Regions from separate parts of the Nocardia goodfellowii genome, predicted to be linked through region 4. Evidence: riboswitches for the same ligand, from Rfam matches in the RefSeq annotation. Region 4 holds a riboswitch; each other region holds the start of a gene.
What was found. A riboswitch is a leader RNA that binds a small molecule or an ion and turns the genes downstream of it on or off. The one in region 4 is predicted to bind cobalamin.
Positions count from the first base shown of each region.

Region 1: another riboswitch for cobalamin. It lies ahead of BJ987_RS13035 (ABC transporter substrate-binding protein); the one in region 4 lies ahead of metE (5-methyltetrahydropteroyltriglutamate--homocysteine S-methyltransferase).
Region 2: another riboswitch for cobalamin. It lies ahead of BJ987_RS32655 (FecCD family ABC transporter permease); the one in region 4 lies ahead of metE (5-methyltetrahydropteroyltriglutamate--homocysteine S-methyltransferase).
Region 3: another riboswitch for cobalamin. It lies ahead of BJ987_RS03525 (CbtB domain-containing protein); the one in region 4 lies ahead of metE (5-methyltetrahydropteroyltriglutamate--homocysteine S-methyltransferase).

Region 1 covers NZ_JAGGMR010000001.1:2,920,131-2,924,352, forward strand. The annotation lists gene BJ987_RS13030 (arabinofuranosyltransferase AftB family protein) at 45-1,880, shown strand; cobalamin riboswitch at 1,968-2,096, shown strand; gene BJ987_RS13035 (ABC transporter substrate-binding protein) at 2,135-3,727, shown strand; gene BJ987_RS13040 (ABC transporter permease) at 3,738-4,222, shown strand, end outside.
Region 2 covers NZ_JAGGMR010000001.1:7,036,623-7,040,844, forward strand. The annotation lists gene BJ987_RS32645 (WXG100-like domain-containing protein) at 1-314, shown strand, start outside; gene BJ987_RS32650 (alpha/beta fold hydrolase) at 315-1,481, opposite strand; adenosylcobalamin (AdoCbl) riboswitch at 1,580-1,709, shown strand; gene BJ987_RS32655 (FecCD family ABC transporter permease) at 1,785-2,816, shown strand; gene BJ987_RS32660 (ABC transporter ATP-binding protein) at 2,813-3,652, shown strand; gene BJ987_RS32665 (ABC transporter substrate-binding protein) at 3,676-4,222, shown strand, end outside.
Region 3 covers NZ_JAGGMR010000001.1:861,244-865,465, forward strand. The annotation lists gene BJ987_RS03510 (HhH-GPD family protein) at 1-739, shown strand, start outside; gene BJ987_RS03515 (alpha/beta fold hydrolase) at 736-1,476, opposite strand; gene BJ987_RS03520 (antibiotic biosynthesis monooxygenase family protein) at 1,542-1,853, shown strand; cobalamin riboswitch at 1,924-2,079, shown strand; gene BJ987_RS03525 (CbtB domain-containing protein) at 2,111-2,305, shown strand; gene BJ987_RS03530 (CbtA family protein) at 2,296-3,078, shown strand; gene BJ987_RS03535 (hypothetical protein) at 3,114-3,611, shown strand; gene BJ987_RS03540 (OsmC family peroxiredoxin) at 3,675-4,115, opposite strand; gene BJ987_RS03545 (SRPBCC family protein) at 4,168-4,222, opposite strand, start outside.
Region 4 covers NZ_JAGGMR010000001.1:3,231,082-3,235,303, reverse strand. The annotation lists gene BJ987_RS14575 (pyruvate carboxylase) at 1-1,647, opposite strand, end outside; cobalamin riboswitch at 1,906-2,176, shown strand; gene metE (5-methyltetrahydropteroyltriglutamate--homocysteine S-methyltransferase) at 2,325-4,222, shown strand, end outside.

The sequences.
Region 1 (4,222 bases), 310 kb from region 4:
CCAAATTTGGGGGGATTCCGCTGACTCTGATCATTACGCGCGATGTGGTGGAGCCCGAAGGGGTCGCGGGTGTGCCCGTGGCGCAGCGGGCCGGTCGTCTGGCTTTCGCCGGCGGAATCGTGGTCACAGCAGTGCTTTTCGCCGTGGGAGGTTGGAACCGGCGCTGGATCGCCGACGACGGTCTGACCGTGCTGCGTACGGTGCGGAATCTGCTGGCAGGCAATGGGCCGGTCTTCAACGTGGGCGAGCGGGTGGAAGTCAATACGAGTGCCGCGTGGACCTATCTCATCTGGTTCTTCGGCTGGCTGACGCACGCGCGGCTCGAATACGTGGTGCTGGGGATCGCGCTGGCGCTATCGGTGTCGGCCATCGTCTTCGCGATGCTGGGTGCGGCCCGGTTGTGGGGTGTCGGGGGCCGATTGCTGTGTCCGGTCGGCGCTTTGGTCTATATCGCGCTGCCACCGGCGCGCGACTACGCCACCTCGGGGCTGGAGTCGAGCCTGGTCATCTGCTGGCTGGCTGTGCTGTGGTGGTGGTTGATTCGCTGGAGCCGGACCGAGAGGGTCGGCCTGGCAGGGTTTTTCGGCGTCGCGTTCTGGGCTGGGCTGGCTCCGCTGATCCGACCGGAGTTGACGTTGGTCGGTGCGTCGGCGCTGCTGATTCTCCTGTGTGCCCCGTTGCCCGGAAACAGGCTGCGCCCCTGGCTGGTTCGTGGGATCGCGGTACTGGTGTCCGGCCTGTTACCGGTGGCCTATCAGATTTGGCGTATGGGCTATTACGGGCTGCCGTACCCGAATACGGCGGTTGCCAAAGACGCGAGCGCGGCGAAGTGGCGGCAGGGGTTCGGCTACCTGTGGAATTTCGTTGAGCCGTATCGGCTTTGGATGCCGCTGCTGGCGCTGGGTGTGGCGGCAGTGCTGACGGTGTGGTCCCGGCGGAACGACGGCTCCGCCCGGATTTCCGGAGGCGCGAAACCGGCGCTGCGAGAGCGCGTGCGCCGGTTCCGCCTGAGATCGCGGTCCCCGGCCGCGGTCGTCGTCCTCATGCTCGGCAGCGGTGCCATGCTGATCGGGTACGAGATCCGCGTCGGTGGTGATTTCATGCACGGCCGCATGCTGCTGCCGCAGCTGTTCTGCTTGCTGTTGCCCGTCATGGTGTTGCCACTGAGTGCACCGGGTACGCGCCGTCTGGTGCTCAGGGCGTTGGTCGCCGGAACCGTGGGCTGGGCGCTGCTCGCGGCCGATGCCACCGCCATCACGTCCGGCAGCAGGATCAGTGCCGCCGGCATCGCGGACGAGCGGCTCTACTACATCCAGACCACCGGTCGTGCGCATCCGATTCGGGCCGAGGACTATCTGGGCTATCCGCGGCTTCGCCCCATGCTCCGTGCGGTGGCCGACAGTCCGAACGGCGGTCTGCTCATCAATTCGCCGTCCTTCACCGCTTGGCACCTCGTCCCGCCGCCGCAGCCCGCCGGGCACACGGTGTTCTATGTCAACCTCGGCATGATCAGCATGAATACGCCGTTGGATGTCCGGGTCCTCGATCCGATGGGTCTGGCGTATCCCCTTGCCGCCCATACCTTCCGGTTCCCGGAGGCCCGCATCGGACACGACAAGAACCTCGACGCGGATTGGGCGCTGGTGGACGCGGGCATGGTGGACCGGCATCCCCGGATGCCCTGGTTCCTCGGCGAGGACTGGGTAACCCGGATCCGAACCGCCATCCGCTGTCCCGAAACCCAGGAACTACTGGCCTCCGCCCGCGCACCGCTCACCGCCGAACGCTTCCGGCGCAATGTCTTCCGGTCGTGGGACTACGCCCGGTATCGCATCGACCGGGTGCCGGAATTGGAGCTCGAGCGCTGCCGGCTCGGCTAACCAGAGGCCCGGCACCACCTGTGGGGGTCGACCCGGTCGGCAGTGCCGGTCCGCGGCGCGGGTCACTGTAGGGTCGGTACCCGGCGTAGGGAACACCGGTGCGAATCCGGGGCTGTCCCGCAACTGTCACCGGGGAGCAATCCGCCGATTCATGGTCACGACCTGCCCAGGTTGGAAGGCCGGCGGAGGTGTGTCGATCCGGGAGCCAGGATACCTGCGCCCGAGGTATCGGGATCACACCCACGAGGATGGCGATGAACAACTACACAACGGATCGGCCCGGACTCGGCCGCCGGAAGTTCCTGCTGGGCAGTGCGGGAGCCGTCGGTGCTGTCGTGCTGGGCACGATGACGACGAGCTGCGGTTCCGAAACCGGTTCGGCCGGTGCGCCGCTGGGACCACCGCGTCCGGGTGGACGCCTGCGTTCGGTGATCGCCGGACGGTCGGCGAGCGCGGATGTCCTGGACCCGCACCAGGCCGGGAGTTCGGCGGGCGGTGCGGTGTCCAAGAACGTCTGGGACAAGCTGGTCGCCTACAACAACGACCTGACCTTGCGCTACCGCCTGGCGCAGTCGCTGGAACCCAATGCCGACGGCAGTCTATGGCGCATCAATCTGCGCCCGGGTGTGGTGTTCAGTGACGGCAGCCCGCTCACCGCACGGGATGTGCTGTGGAGCTTCGAGCGGATGCTCGATCCGGCCAAGAACTCCTCCGGCGATCTCTCCGTCGTCGACATGTCCCGCACGCGCGCAGACGGTGAACTGGGCGTCGTGGTGGCGATGAAATCGCCGCTGGCGGACTTCGGTTCGGTGCTGGCGGGGTGGTACTGCTACATCGTCAAGGAGGGGACCGGGGTCATCGACGGGTCGGCGCTGCCTGTCGGCACCGGTCCCTTCGCGCTGGCCCGCTGGTCGCCGGGCGACCGAACGCTGTTGCGGCGCAACGAGCGATACTGGGACGGACCGGTGTTGCTCGACGAGGTCGAGATCATCCAGATCGCCGAGACCGAAGCGCGGATGAACGCCTTCCTGTCCGGGGAAGCGGATGTGGCGCACGAGATTTCGTACCTGCAGGCGCGGACGTTGTCGAGTGATCCGGACACCACGGTGGTGGTACCGCCGGCCGGTCTGATGGGCGCGTTCCAGATGCGGGTGGACACAGCGCCTTTCGACGATCCGCGGGTGCGTCAGGCGATGCGGCTGGCGGTGGACCGCCAGGCCATGGTGGATTCGGTGTACTACGGCTACGCCGAGCTCGGCAACGACGTCTACGGCAAGGGCGCGCCGTTCTATCACGACAGCCTGCCGCAGCGGTCCTACGATCCGCGCCGCGCCCGCGAATTGCTGCGGGAGGCGGGGCGGGAGAACCTGACGGTGACGCTGCCCACCGCCGACGGTATGCCGGGCATGCTCGAGGCGGCGACGCTGTTCGCGGAGCACGCCAAGCCCGCGGGGATCACGATCGAGCTGGAATCGGTGCCCGCCGACACCTATTTCTCCCAGGTCAGCGGCAAGGCGCCGCTGACCCATATCGGCTGGTGGAATTACAGCCTCGACTACTTCTACGGCCAGACCATGACCAGCGCCTCGCCCAGCAACGGCACCGGCTGGCGGCGGCCGGGTTGGGACGCCACCTTCGCCCAGGCTCGCGCCGCCATGGATCCGCGCCGCCGCGCCGAGCTATATCGGCAACTCCAGGAAGAACTTTGGCAGGAGGGCGGATACATCCTGCACAGCTTCGCCAAACGACCGGATGCGGCGAAGAATCGCGTGGGCGGGGTACGCAACGGCGTGCCCGGCACCGACGACTGGGCGAACTACGCGACCACCTGGCTGGCCGAGCAGTGACCCGCCGGTCGTGATCATCTACGTCATACGGCGCGCCGGGGCCGGGGCCGGCGTGCTGTTCGCCGTCGCGCTGATTGTCTTCCTGCTGTTCGAGACGTTGGATTCGGACGCGGCGACCGTGCTGCTGTCGCGGTCCGGTGCGGGTGACCCCACGCCGGAGCAGCTGGCCGCGCTGCGCGCTCAGCTCGGGCTGGACCGGCCCGCACCGGTGCGGTTCGCGGACTGGCTGATCGGCTTCGCGCACGGCGATTTCGGGAATTCGCTGATCTCGGGCCGCCCGGTCAGCGAGGTGTTGCTCGGGCGCGCCGCGAATAGCGCTGTGCTCGCCGTGAGCACGGCCGCGTTGCTCATTCCGGCGGCGCTCGCGCTGGGACTGGTGGCCGGCGCTCGGACGGGGTCACGCACGGACCGGCTGATCAGCGTGGGTGCGCTCGCGGCGGAATCGGTGCCGCCCTTCGTCATCGGTGTCCTGCTGGTGGCGACGGTCTCGCTGTC
Region 2 (4,222 bases), 3.8 Mb from region 4:
CCGAGAACGGTGACCGGAAGTCGCTGGCCGAGTTGGTCGGCGGCACCCGCGCGGAAACCGTCGCCACCTGGGCGGCAATGTGGAACGACAGTCGAGTCGTCACCGGTGTGGGTGATCTGTCGACGCCCGAGCCCGACGATCGGCTACGCATCGGCCAGGCCGCAGACGAGAACCCGGAGCACCGAGACCACGCGGAACAGGCACGCAGTTCGCCGAGGCCACCCGCCTACGAGGTGGCGAGGCCGGACAGTGCGGCAATACCACCGGCACCCGACCCCGACATCCCGTTCACCCTGGGCGGCGAATCACGCTGATCAGCGGAAGGCGGCCGCGCCATCGGCTTCTCGCGCCTGCTCTTGATAGCGCCGCACAAACGGCAGCACCTGGTCGGTGATCACCTGGTTGTATTCACGCGGCCGCTGAATCGGGTTGGCGTGACCGGTGTTTCGCGGGTTCACCACCAGCAGTGTGCCGTCTACACCGCCGGCCCGCTCGATCAGCACCTGGTGGGAATATTCGACGTCGACGACTCGGTCGCGTTCGGCGTCGCGGGGGCGCAGGTACACGATTGCCGGTCGGGGCTTGCCCTCGAAAGGGCGGGACAGGGCGTCGAGGTCTCTGAGGGCGCCGCCGGCGACGATCGTCAGGAACTGCGATTCGATGAGTCCGTTGCTGGCGGCGTCCTCGGAGAAGATTTTGTCGTGCAGGACGCGTTCGATCACCTCGCGTAGTTCGGGCATCCGGATGCCCGGTGCGCCGTTCAGGCCGCGGTCGACGAATTCGCCGCGGCGAGCGTACATTTCGACGATCAGGCGCAGCGTGCGGCTTTCCCGCGCGCCGGGTAGCCAGCCCATCCAGCGCACCATGTCCTCGCCGCGGCCCCGGCTCTCCTCGCGGACCGCGTTCAAATCCATGGGGGTGCAGTCCAGCAGCACGCCGACCAGGCGGCGGTCGCTGCCGGTGTGGATGTGCCGGGCGACCTCCAGTGCGATGACCCCGCCCATGCTGTGTCCGACCAGCACCACGTTCTTCAGGCCGGACATGAGCGCGGCGCGGACGATCAGATCCGCGATGACTTTGGTGTCGATGCCCCGGTTGTCGTATTTGATCGCCCACACCACGCCGAGTCTGCTCAGCGACGGCAGGGCGGCGGCGGTGTTGCTCGCGTTCAGGTTGCCGAGTCCGACCAGGTCTACGACGACGGAGTCCCAGTTGCGCTGGTCGGCGGGGGTGGCGACGGGCAGGATCGCCGGTTCGGTTCGGGCCAGCCGGGCGCGTTCCGGTGCGATGTCGAAAGTCCAGTACTGGGCGAACACGACCAGCACGGCAACGAGCACGACGCAGAGCCGGACCAGCGTCAGCCGGGTGCGGCGCAGCGTCGTCCAGTCGTGGCCGAGACGGGTGTCCCGCCAGCGGGCCCGGCGTCGCGCGTCGTCGTAGTCGGTGACGGTGGACGGGTGTCGATCGTCCAACAGCGACATCACTCCACTGTGTCTCGGAAACGGGTGGTCCGCCAACGGACTTACCGGTGTCAACGGGGATAAACCCGACGCCGACCGGGAACCAGACCAGCGGTAAGGTTTCACCGTCATTCCCGGCGGGTGCGGGAATCCGGTGCAAATCCGGAACGGTCGCGCCACTGTGATCGTCCTCATCGGGCGAAAGTCAGACCTCCCTCGCCGGGACGAACTCTGGAAAGGCCGCGACTTGCCTAATGAGAAACGCCTCGCGCAGCGATCCGGCGGCAGACGCCGAGCCCGGCTCCAGCCCCGGACATACCGCTGATGGTCCGTATTCGAACCGCGGTGGCCCTGCCGGCCCTCGCGGCAATGCTGCTGTGCGCGATGGTGATCGCCACCGGCTTCGGCGCCGAGACGCTTCCGGTCTCGGCAGTGGTAGACGTGCTGCGGCACCGCATGGTCGGCGGCACCGCGGTCGACCTCAGCCTGGACACCATCGTGTGGCAGCTCCGGGTGCCGCGCACCGTGCTCGCCGCGATCGTCGGCGCGGGCTTGGCGCTGGCCGGGGCGGCCATGCAAACCCTGGTCCGCAACCCACTGGCCGACCCGTACCTGCTGGGGGTGTCCTCCGGGGCGGGTGTCGGCGCGGCTGCGGTCATCACGTCCGGGTTGTTCGCGGGCGCCGGAATCTGGGCGCTGTCGGCCGGTGCCCTGGTCGGCGCGTTCGCCGCGGCGGCGATGGTCTTCGTCATCGCGGTCGCGCAGGGCGGATTGACGCCGCTGCGGCTGGTCCTCACCGGCACTGTTCTCGGCTCGGCGTTCGCCGCGTTCAGCAGCTATCTGATCTTTCGTAGCAAGGATCCGGCCGCTGCGCAGTCGGTGCTGTTCTGGCTGCTCGGCAGCCTCGCCGGCGCGGACTGGACCAAGCTCGCCCTGCCGCTGATCGTCGTCACGCTCAGCGGCCTGACGCTCTATATCGCCAGCGGCTGGCTGGACGCCCTGACCTTCGGCGCCGACACCGCGGCCTCCATCGGCGTCCCGGTCAAGCAGTTGCGGATCGCCCTGTTCGTTCTGCTCGCCATCCTGGTGGGCGTACTCGTCGCGGTCTCCGGCGGTATCGGCTTCGTCGGCCTCGTCATTCCGCACGCCGCCCGTCTCGTCGTCGGTCCTCGCCACCGCGATCTGCTGCCCGCCAGCGCACTCTGCGGCGCGTTGTTCTTGGTGATCGCCGACGCCGCTACCCGCGCACTCGGCCGCCCCACCGAAATCCCGGTCGGCGTCCTGACCGGACTGATCGGCGCACCGGCCTTCCTGCTCCTACTGGGCCGCCGGCGCTACAGCTTCGGGGAATCATGAAGCGCGTCTTCGGTTTCCGCGAACGCCCCGCGACCGCGGGACCGCGGGCGATCCGCGACGGTGCCGGTGTGACCGCGAAAGCATTGGCGTGTGCCGCGGGGAAACGGCCCGTCGTCACCGATGTCGCGTTCGACATCGCACCCGGGGAAGTGGTCGGCATCGTCGGCCCGAACGGCAGCGGCAAGTCGACGCTGCTGCGCGTACTCGCGGGGGTGCAGCGGCCGCTGCACGGCCGGGTCCTCGTGGGCGGTACCGCGCTGCATGACCTTTCACCACGACAGCGAGCGAAGACCGTCGCCATGGTCGCCCAGGACGAGCGCCCGCCCGCGGATCTGCGCGCGGGTGAAGTCGTGGCGCTGGGCCGCACGCCGTATCTTCCACCGTGGGGGGCAGGGTCTCCCCGAGAGCAGCAGGCTATCGACGAAGCCTTGGCCGCAGTCGATTTGGCCGGTTTCGCCGACCGTCCGGTGCATCGCCTCTCCGGCGGCGAACGACAACGGGTGCTGCTGGCTCGCGCACTGGTGCAGGACACCCCGGTGCTCCTGCTCGACGAGCCGACCAATCATCTCGACATCACCCATCAGCTCGAATTGCTCGCGCTGACACGGACTTTGAACCGTACCGTGATCATGGCCCTGCACGAGCTGTCGCTGGCCGATCGTTACTGCGATCGGATCCTGGTGCTGCACAACGGCATCGCCCACCCACTCGCGGCGCCGGAGACCGCGCTGCGTCCCGAGGTCCTCGAGACCGTGTTCGGCGTACGCGCCATTCGCGTCCCGCACCCGGAGACCGGCGAGTCGCACCTCCTGATCACCCCGACCGCGTCCGTGTGACGTACTCGCGAAAGGCAATACCGATGCGGAACTCCCTCCGAGTGCTTGCCGCCACCGCGCTGACCGCCACCCTGGCAGCCTGCGGGAACCCGGCACCCGCCGCCGGAACTCTGACCGTCCGCAACTGCGACGCCGACGTCCAGTTCCCGGCGAAAGCGCAGCGGATGTTCGTCAACGACGGCAATCTGATCTCCATGGCTCTCGCGCTGGGCGCGCAGGAGCAAGTGGTAGCGGTGTCGAGCATCCAGCGGGATGCCGAAACGCTGCGCAAGCACTACGGCGACGTCGTGGACAGCTTGAAATCGGTTGCCCCGCAGTATCCCTCGCGCGAGACCGTGCTCGCGCAGCGGCCCGACGTCATGCTGGCGGGCTGGAACTACGGCTACGACGAGACCAAGAACCTCACGCCCGCGGCGCTGCGGAACGACGGCGTGGCCGCCTACGTCCTCACCGAAAGCTGCCGCCAGCCGGGTGCGGGCGCCCGCGGCATCGTGGAGCCGTGGTCGGCGCTGCGCACCGACCTCGACAATCTCGGCGCGATCACCGGCCGCACCGGCCGTGCCGCCGAAC
Region 3 (4,222 bases), 2.4 Mb from region 4:
GATCTGGCTGGAATGGGTGGCCCGGTGGCCGGTGCCGTCGGCGATGGCGGCCTCGTCGCAGGCGGAGGTGCTGCGGGCCTGGGGGAAACTGGGCTATCCGCGGCGGGCGCTGCGGCTGCACGAGTGCGCGCGGGTGCTCGCCACCGAGCACGGCGACGAGGTGCCCGCCGAGGTGGATGTCCTGCTCGGGCTGCCGGGTATCGGCGCGTACACCGCCCGTGCGGTGGCCTGTTTCGCCTATGGGCAGCGAGTTCCGGTAGTGGACACCAATGTTCGTCGAGTGGTGGCGCGGGCGGTACACGGCCGGGCGGAGGCGGGTAACCCGTCCGCGCGCGATCTGCCGGAGACCGAAGCGCTGCTGCCGGTGGAGATCGACCGCGCCGCGAAGTTCTCCGCCGCGCTGATGGAGCTCGGGGCGACGGTGTGCACGGCGCGCGGTCCGGAGTGCTCGGGGTGTCCGTTGCCGCGCTGCGCCTGGGTCGAGGCCGGGCGGCCGGCGTCCGACATCGTCCGCCGGGTGCAGAAGTACGAGGGCACCGACCGGCAGGCCCGCGGCCGGCTGCTGGACGTGCTGCGGGACGCGAGCGGGCCGGTGGAGCGGGTGCGCTTGGATCTGGCGTGGACCCGGGATCCGGGTCAGCGTGCTCGCGCGCTGGATTCGCTGCTGGTCGACGGGCTGATCGAGCAGACCGCGGACGGACTGTTCGCGCTGGCGGGCGAGGGCAGCCCGGCCGGTTAGAGGACGCGGCGGAGGAAGTTCTCGACTTCGGCGCGGTAGGCCTCGGGCTGGTCGTCGTGCACCAGATGCCCGGCCTCGGGAATCAGCGCGTGGGCGGCATTGGCGTTGACGGCGGCCATCTCCCGCATCTGGCCCGGCGGCGTGATGCTGAATTCGCCCTCCAGCAGCAGGATCGGTGCGCGCACCGCCCGCCACTCCGCCCAGAAGTCGCGGCTGCCCCATTCCTCGGAGATATCGCGGAAGGTGCTGACCGCGCCGTGTAATCGGTAGCCGTCGGGGCCGTGCTCGAAGGAGTTCAGGAAGTAGCGGCCCGCCACCGGGCCGAAGAACTCCAGCACCGCGTCCGCGTCCGGGAACGGCTGCGGCCAGGCCTCGATCATGGCGGCCCAGTGCGCGGCGGTACGGCCCCGGAAGTCAGGGGCGATGTCCTCGACCACCAAGGCGCGCACGCGCTCCGGGTGCCGCGCCGCGAACACCCAGCCGTGCAGGCCGCCCATCGAATGCCCGATCACCACCATCGGTTCGGCGATGCTCGCGGTGGCCGCGGTCAGGTCGGTGACGAACGCCTCGGTGGTCAGCTCCTCCGGTGCGGGCCGCCCGTGGCCGGCCGCGTCGAAGGTGTAGACATGCCCGTACCCGCGCAGCCAGTCCAGGTGATCACCCCAGGTGCGAGCGCTACCCATCAACCCATGCAGCAGCAGGATCGGCACCCCGGCCCCGCCCTCATCGAACAACACCAGCCAGATTCTGCCCCATCGGAGCGCGGCGGCGCGCTCTCCCCGACCCCGCCTAGACTCGGCCCATGGCTGTTGTGAAGATCAATGCGATCGAGGTTCCGGAGGGCGCGGGCCCGGAATTGGAGAAGCGGTTCGCCCACCGTGCGCACGCGGTGGAGGGTTCGCCCGGGTTCCTCGGCTTCCAGCTGCTGCGTCCCGTCGCCGGGGACAACCGGTACTTCGTTGTCACCCAGTGGGATTCGGAAGAATCCTTCGCGGCGTGGCGGGACGGCCCGGCCCGCGCCGCGCACGCGGGCAGCGGCGACAAGAAGCCGGTGTCGACCGGAGCGTCGCTGCTCGAGTTCGAAGTCGTCATGGACGTCTCCCCCAAATCCTGATCCGCTCGCACGGGTCGCCCGGCACGCCACGGCTCGCCGGGCGTTCTGCTGTGCCCGATACGCCCTGTTGACGGCAGCGGCCGGAGCCTGTCACAGTTCGAAGGACAGACGCGAGGGTGATGCGGTAATCCGGTGTGAAGCCGGAGCGGTCGCGCCACTGTGATCCATGCACCGGGTTGTCCAGGTGCCGGGAAAGCCAGACACCGGCACCCATCGCACGGACTACTCGACGGGACGCGTATCCCAAGGAGGAACTCATGGCCATCGCGCATATCCCCACCCGGACTTCCGATTCGCCGGCGACCGTGCTCGTCACGGTGGGTGTCGTTCTGCTCGCACTGCTCACGCTGTACCTGGTCGGCTTCGATCAGGGCGCCATCTCGCGCAGCGGGATGTTCCTGCATGAGTTGATGCACGACGGACGGCATCTGCTGGGGCTTCCGTGCCACTGAATTCGTCCACTCCGCAGGCTGCCGGCCCCCTCGCCGGCACTCTGAAAACCCTGCTTCTGCGTGGCCTTCTGGCCGGGTTGATCGCCGGCTTGCTGGCGGCCACGGTCGGCTACTTCGTCGGCGAGCCGAAAATCGAAGCGGCCATTGCCATCGAGGAAGCCGCCGGGGGTCATGCGCACGGCGTCGAGGAAGAGCCGCTGGTGAGCCGCACCGGCCAGCGGGCCGGTCAGTTCCTGGCACTCGGACTGGCCGGACTGGCGCTCGGCGCGATCTTCGCCGCGGTCGCGCATGTCGGACGCCGCCACACCACGATGCCCGGCCCGGCCTTCGCGCTCGCTCTGGCGCTGGGCGGCTGGGCCGCGATCGTCGCGGTGCCGTTCTTCAAATATCCCGCCAATCCGCCCGCGGTGGGTGACCCGGAGACCATCGGCGACCGCACCTGGCTGTGGGTGGCCGCGGTGGTCCTCGGGCTGGTCGCGGTGGGCGCGGGCGTCTTCGTCCACCGGCTGCTGCACGCGCAGCCGGGCAGCTTCCGGTTGATCGGCGCGGTGGCCGCGTTCGTCGCGATCGTCACGGCCGGATACCTCGCGCTGCCGGGCATCGACGAGGTGAAGGCCGATTTCCCGGCCGGTCTGCTCTGGGAGTTCCGGGTGTCCTCGCTCGCGGTCTCGGCGACGCTGTGGGCCTGCCTCGGCCTGGCTTTCGCGGCCCTGACCGAGTTCGCCACGCGCACTAGCTCTCCCGTACGAGACGGGGCCGCTACCGCGGGTTGATTTCCGTCCGGGATTTCGAGGGCAGTGTCGGTTTCATGACCGGCACTGCCTTTACCGTGTGGCCCGAACGCCTTTCGCTCGCACCGATCCGGGAACCGGCGCGGGCCCCGCGCTCGGTGTCGCTGGCGTTCAGCGCGCTCGTCGTCGCCCTGCTCGCGGGAGTCGCCGAGGCGATCGCCCAGGCCGCATTGCTGCTGGAGAGCTCCGGCGCCGAGCTGGGCGACATCGCGACCGCGCTGCTCATGCGCGGGGCGATCTATCTGGTGGTGCTGGCCGTGGCCATCCGGATGACGCACGGCGACCGCTGGGCCCGCGTCGCGCTGACCTTCGGCATCGGCGTCCTGGGCCTGGCATCGCTGCTCGTCGAACCGATCCGGGCGGTGCTGTCCGCCGACGACCTCGGCACCCTGTTCGACGACGTCACCGCGAGCGGCGTCGGTATCGCGATCTTCCGTGCCGGCCATGTGGCCGCGGTGCTGGTCGCGATCCCAGCGATGTACCACCGCACCGCGCGGCCCTACTTCCGCGCCTGACGCCACCGCACGGCTCCCCGCGCACCGGCACCCGGTGCGCGAAGAGCCAAGCGGCAGAGTCGATTACGCGAGGGCCGCGTCGAGCGAGATGTGGTCCACGCCCGCCAGCGCCTTGCTCACCGGGCAACCGGCCTTGGCGGCGGCCGCGGCGGCGGCGAACCCGTCGGCGTCCAGGCCGGACACCCGCCCGCGCACCGTCAGCTTGATGCCGTTGATCCGGAAGCCACCCGCCGGGTCCGGGCCGAGGGTGACATCGGCGGTCACGTCCAGGCTTTCCGGAGTGCCGCCCGCGTTGGCGATCTGCGCCGAGAGCGCCATCGCGAAGCACGACGAATGCGCGGCCGCGATGAGCTCCTCCGGGCTGGTGGCGCCGTCGGCGGCGTCGGCCGAACGCTTCGGGAACGACACGTCGAACTTGCCGACGCCGGAGCTGGTCAGGTCGACCAGTCCGGAGCCGTCCTGCAACCCACCGGTCCAAGCCGTGTGCGCGGTACGTGTTGGCATTACGGTCCTTTCACAATTATTCGATCCGTCGCAAAGAACCTACTCGCCGTACTCAGACCGCGAGGCCGGTACGGCGATCGAGCTGTTCGAGTACCAGCGGCCACGCG
Region 4 (4,222 bases):
CAGGAGGCCGCTGGTGCGGACGCGGGTGGCCAGCAGCGACTGGTGCGCGTCGCGGAAGGTGGTGTCGGTGACGCCGACCGCCTTCTGCTCCCGCAGCGCCTGGGCGAAACCTTCCGGGCCGAGGCGCAGCAGCTTCTGCCGGGAACCGTCCGGCGGCGGCGCGCTCGAGTCGATGGCGGGCAGTTTGTCGTGCGGGTAGACGGCGCTGCGGCGTTCCCCGTGCGGCTTGTTGACGGTGATGTCGGCCAGATAGTTGAGGATCTTGGTGCCGCGGTCGGCCGAGCCGCGCGACGTCAACAGCTGCGGACGCTCGTCGATGAACGAGGTGGTGACCCGGCCGGCGTTGAAGTCGGCATCGTCGAGCACCGCGAGCAGGAACGGGATGTTGGTCGTGACGCCGCGGATCCGGAACTCGGCGAGGGCGCGCCTGGCTCTGGCGGCCGCGGCGGGCAGGTCGCGACCGCGGCAGGTCAGCTTCACCAGCATCGAGTCGAAGTAGGCGCCGATCTCCGCGCCCAGGTTCGCCCCGCCGTCCAGGCGGATGCCCGCGCCGCCCGGAGTGCGGTACGCGGTGATGCGGCCGGTGTCGGGGCGGAACCCGTTGGCCGGGTCTTCGGTGGTGATCCGGCACTGCAACGCCGTGCCCCGGATGGATACCGAATCCTGGCTCAGGCCAAGGTCTTCCAGGCTCTCCCCGGCGGCGATGCGCAGCTGTGACTGCACCAGATCGACATCGGTGATCTCCTCGGTCACCGTGTGCTCGACCTGGATGCGCGGGTTCATCTCGATGAAGACGTGGTTGCCGCGCTCGTCGAGCAGGAACTCCACGGTGCCCGCGTTGCTGTAGCCGATCTGCCGCGCGAAGGCCACGGCGTCGTTGCAGATGCGTTCGCGCAGCGCCGGGTCCAGGTTGGGCGCGGGCGCGAGTTCGATGACCTTCTGGTGGCGGCGCTGCACCGAGCAGTCGCGCTCGAACAGATGCATCACATTGCCGTGCTGGTCGGCCAGGATCTGCACCTCGATGTGGCGCGGATTGACCACGGCCTGCTCGAGAAACACGGTCGGGTCACCGAAGGCCGACTCGGCCTCGCGGGACGCGGCCTCGATCGATTCGCGCAGCTGCTCGGGTTCGGCGACGCGGCGCATACCGCGCCCGCCGCCGCCCGCGACGGCCTTCACGAAGATCGGGTATTCCAGTTGCCGCGCGGCGGCCAGCAGTTCGTCGATATCGGCCGAAGGCGCGCTGGACTTCAGCACCGGCAGCCCGGCGGCTCTGGCGGCCTCGATGGCCGTGGCCTTGTTGCCCGCCATCTCCAGCACCTCGGCCGACGGGCCGATGAAGGTGATGCCTTCCCGGGCACACGCCGCCGCCAGGTCGGGGTTCTCGGAGAGGAAGCCGTAGCCCGGATAGATCGCGTCCGCGCCGGCGGACTTGGCCGCGTCGATGATCGCGTCGATGGACAGGTACGCCCGCACCGGGTGCCCCTGCTCGCCGATCTGGTAGGACTCGGCGGCCTTCAGACGATGGACCGAGTTGCGGTCCTCGTAGGGAAAGACGGCGACCGTCCCGATGCCCAGTTCGTAGGCCGCGCGGAAGGCGCGGATGGCGATTTCGCCGCGATTGGCAACCAAGACTTTCGAGAACATTGACCCAAGGTACCTGGCGCAGAGCACAGCTCCGACACGGATGCGGGCTTCGCGGTCATCTTCACAACCGGGCCTAGCAGGGTTGCGAAGTTGTGGAAATCGCGGCGTCACATCTCACCGTCCGACCTGGGCGGCGGTGCGCGGGAACGATGGACGCGCGGCACAGCGACATCCTCGAGATCGCGCGGAATATTCGCGGCTCGGCTTATGCTGGACAACGCAGCTGGTTTCTCCGGTGCGCGACGAGTTGGAGCCCCGACGTCACGCATCGGAGTCGAGATCCCTCCGCTGAATCGGGGATCGAGAGGGAACCCGGTGAGAATCCGGGACTGTCCCGCAGCGGTATGCAGGAACGACCGCCGTCATCGAGCACTGGACCGGCCCGTCGCCCGACCGCCACCCTGGTGGGGTCGTCAGCGGAGTCGGGTTGGTCTGGGAAGCGACGGCCAGTAGGTGAGCCCCCGCCCGGGGGTCGGCCAGAAGGCCCGTGCCCGCAAGTCCGAAGACCTGCCAGCTGTGCCGGATACGCCGTATCCGGCGGCCACCGCCTCGTGGAATGGGCGCGCGGACCACCAGTGCTGACGTTTCGGGCTCCGTTCTTCGCGGTTGCCGAAGTGTCCGCTCGGTGCTGCCCGCCCGAACGGCGATGGTTCACGACCCACACAGCACTGGAGAACATCGTGACTGTTACTTCTTCTCCGTTCACCGCAACGGTTCTCGGGCTCCCGCGAGTCGGACCTCGTCGGGAACTCAAGCGAGCCACCGAGTCCTACTGGGCCGGGCGGCTGGACGCGGCCGGGCTGCACGACGTCGCCGCCGCGCTACGTCGCCGGCAATACGACGAATTGGCCGCCGCCGGAATCGATTCGGTGCCGGTCGGCACCTTCTCCTACTACGACCAGATGCTCGATACCGCCGTGTTGCTCGGCGCGCTGCCGCCGCGGGTGGCCGGGATCGAGGACCCGCTGGATCGCTATTTCGCCGCGGCGCGCGGCACCGACACCATCGAACCGCTCGAGATGACCAAGTGGTTCGACACCAATTACCACTACCTGGTGCCCGAAATCGGTGCGGACACAGTCTTTTCGCTGCACGCCGACAAGCTGCTGGCGGAACTGGCCGAGGCGATCGCGCTCGGCGTCCCCGCTCGTCCGGTGGTGATCGGGCCGATCACGTTCCTGAAACTGGCGAAAGCGACCGGCGGCGCGGCACTGAACCGTCTCGATGAACTGGTGCCGCTGTACCGGGAGTTGTTGCGGCAGTTGGCCGCGGCCGGGGCGCAGTGGACGCAGATCGACGAACCGGTGCTGGTCACCGATCTCAGCGCCGCCGAAATCGAGCTGGTGCGAAGCACTTACGCCGAACTGTCGGCCGAGTCCGAGCGTCCGGCGATCCTGGTCGCCACCTATTTCGGTCGACCCGGCTCGACGCTGGACGCTCTGCTGGAAACCGGAATCGAGGGCGTCGCCGTCGATTTCACCGCGATGGCGGCGGCCGATGTTCCCGCGGTGGACAACAAGCTGCTGGTGGCCGGTGTGGTCGACGGCCGCAATGTGTGGCGCACCGACCTCGATCAGGCGCTGGCCACAGTGAGTGGCGTGCGCGCGTCGGCGGTGGCGGTTTCGACCTCCTGCTCACTCCTGCATGTCCCCTACACGCTGGCGGCCGAAACCGGGCTGGACGACCAGCTGCGATCCTGGCTGGCCTTCGGTGCCGAGAAGATCGCCGAGGTGCGGCTGCTGGCCACCGCGCTGCGGTCGGGCCCGGAGTCGGTAGCCGCCGAATTGGCCACGGTCCGTGCCGCTCTGGACTCGCGCCGGAACGACCCGCGGCTAGCCGACCCGCAGGTGCAGGCCCGCCTGGGTGCGCTCGGCGCGGACGCCGACCGGCGCACACCCGCCGCCGAACGCCGCGCCGGCCAGGCCGAGCACCTGCACTTGCCCGTCCTGCCGACCACCACGATCGGGTCCTATCCCCAGACCTCGGCGATCCGGCTGGCCCGCGCGGCCCTGCGCAAAGGCGAGATCGATCAGGCCGAATACGTCCGGCGGATGCGCGCCGAGATCGCGGAGGTGATCGCGCTCCAGGAGAAACTGGGCCTGGACGTGCTGGTGCACGGCGAGCCCGAACGCAACGACATGGTGCAGTACTTCGCCGAACAACTCGACGGGTTCGCCACCACCGAATCGGGCTGGGTGCAGTCCTACGGCACCCGCTGCGTGCGGCCGCCGATCCTGTACGGCGATGTGTCGCGGCGGGCACCGATGACCGTCGACTGGATCAGCTACGCGCAATCGCTCACCGACAAGCCGGTCAAGGGCATGCTCACCGGTCCGGTGACCATTCTCGCCTGGTCGTTCGTGCGCGACGACCAGCCGCTCGCCGACTCCGCCGCCCAGGTGGCACTGGCGATCCGCGACGAAACGGTCGACCTCGAGGCAGCGGGCATCCGCATCATCCAGGTCGACGAACCCGCACTGCGCGAGCTGCTTCCACTGCGTACCGCCGACCAGCCCGGCTATCTGGATTGGTCGGTGCGGGCCTTCCGGCTCGCCACCTCGGGCGTCGCGGACAC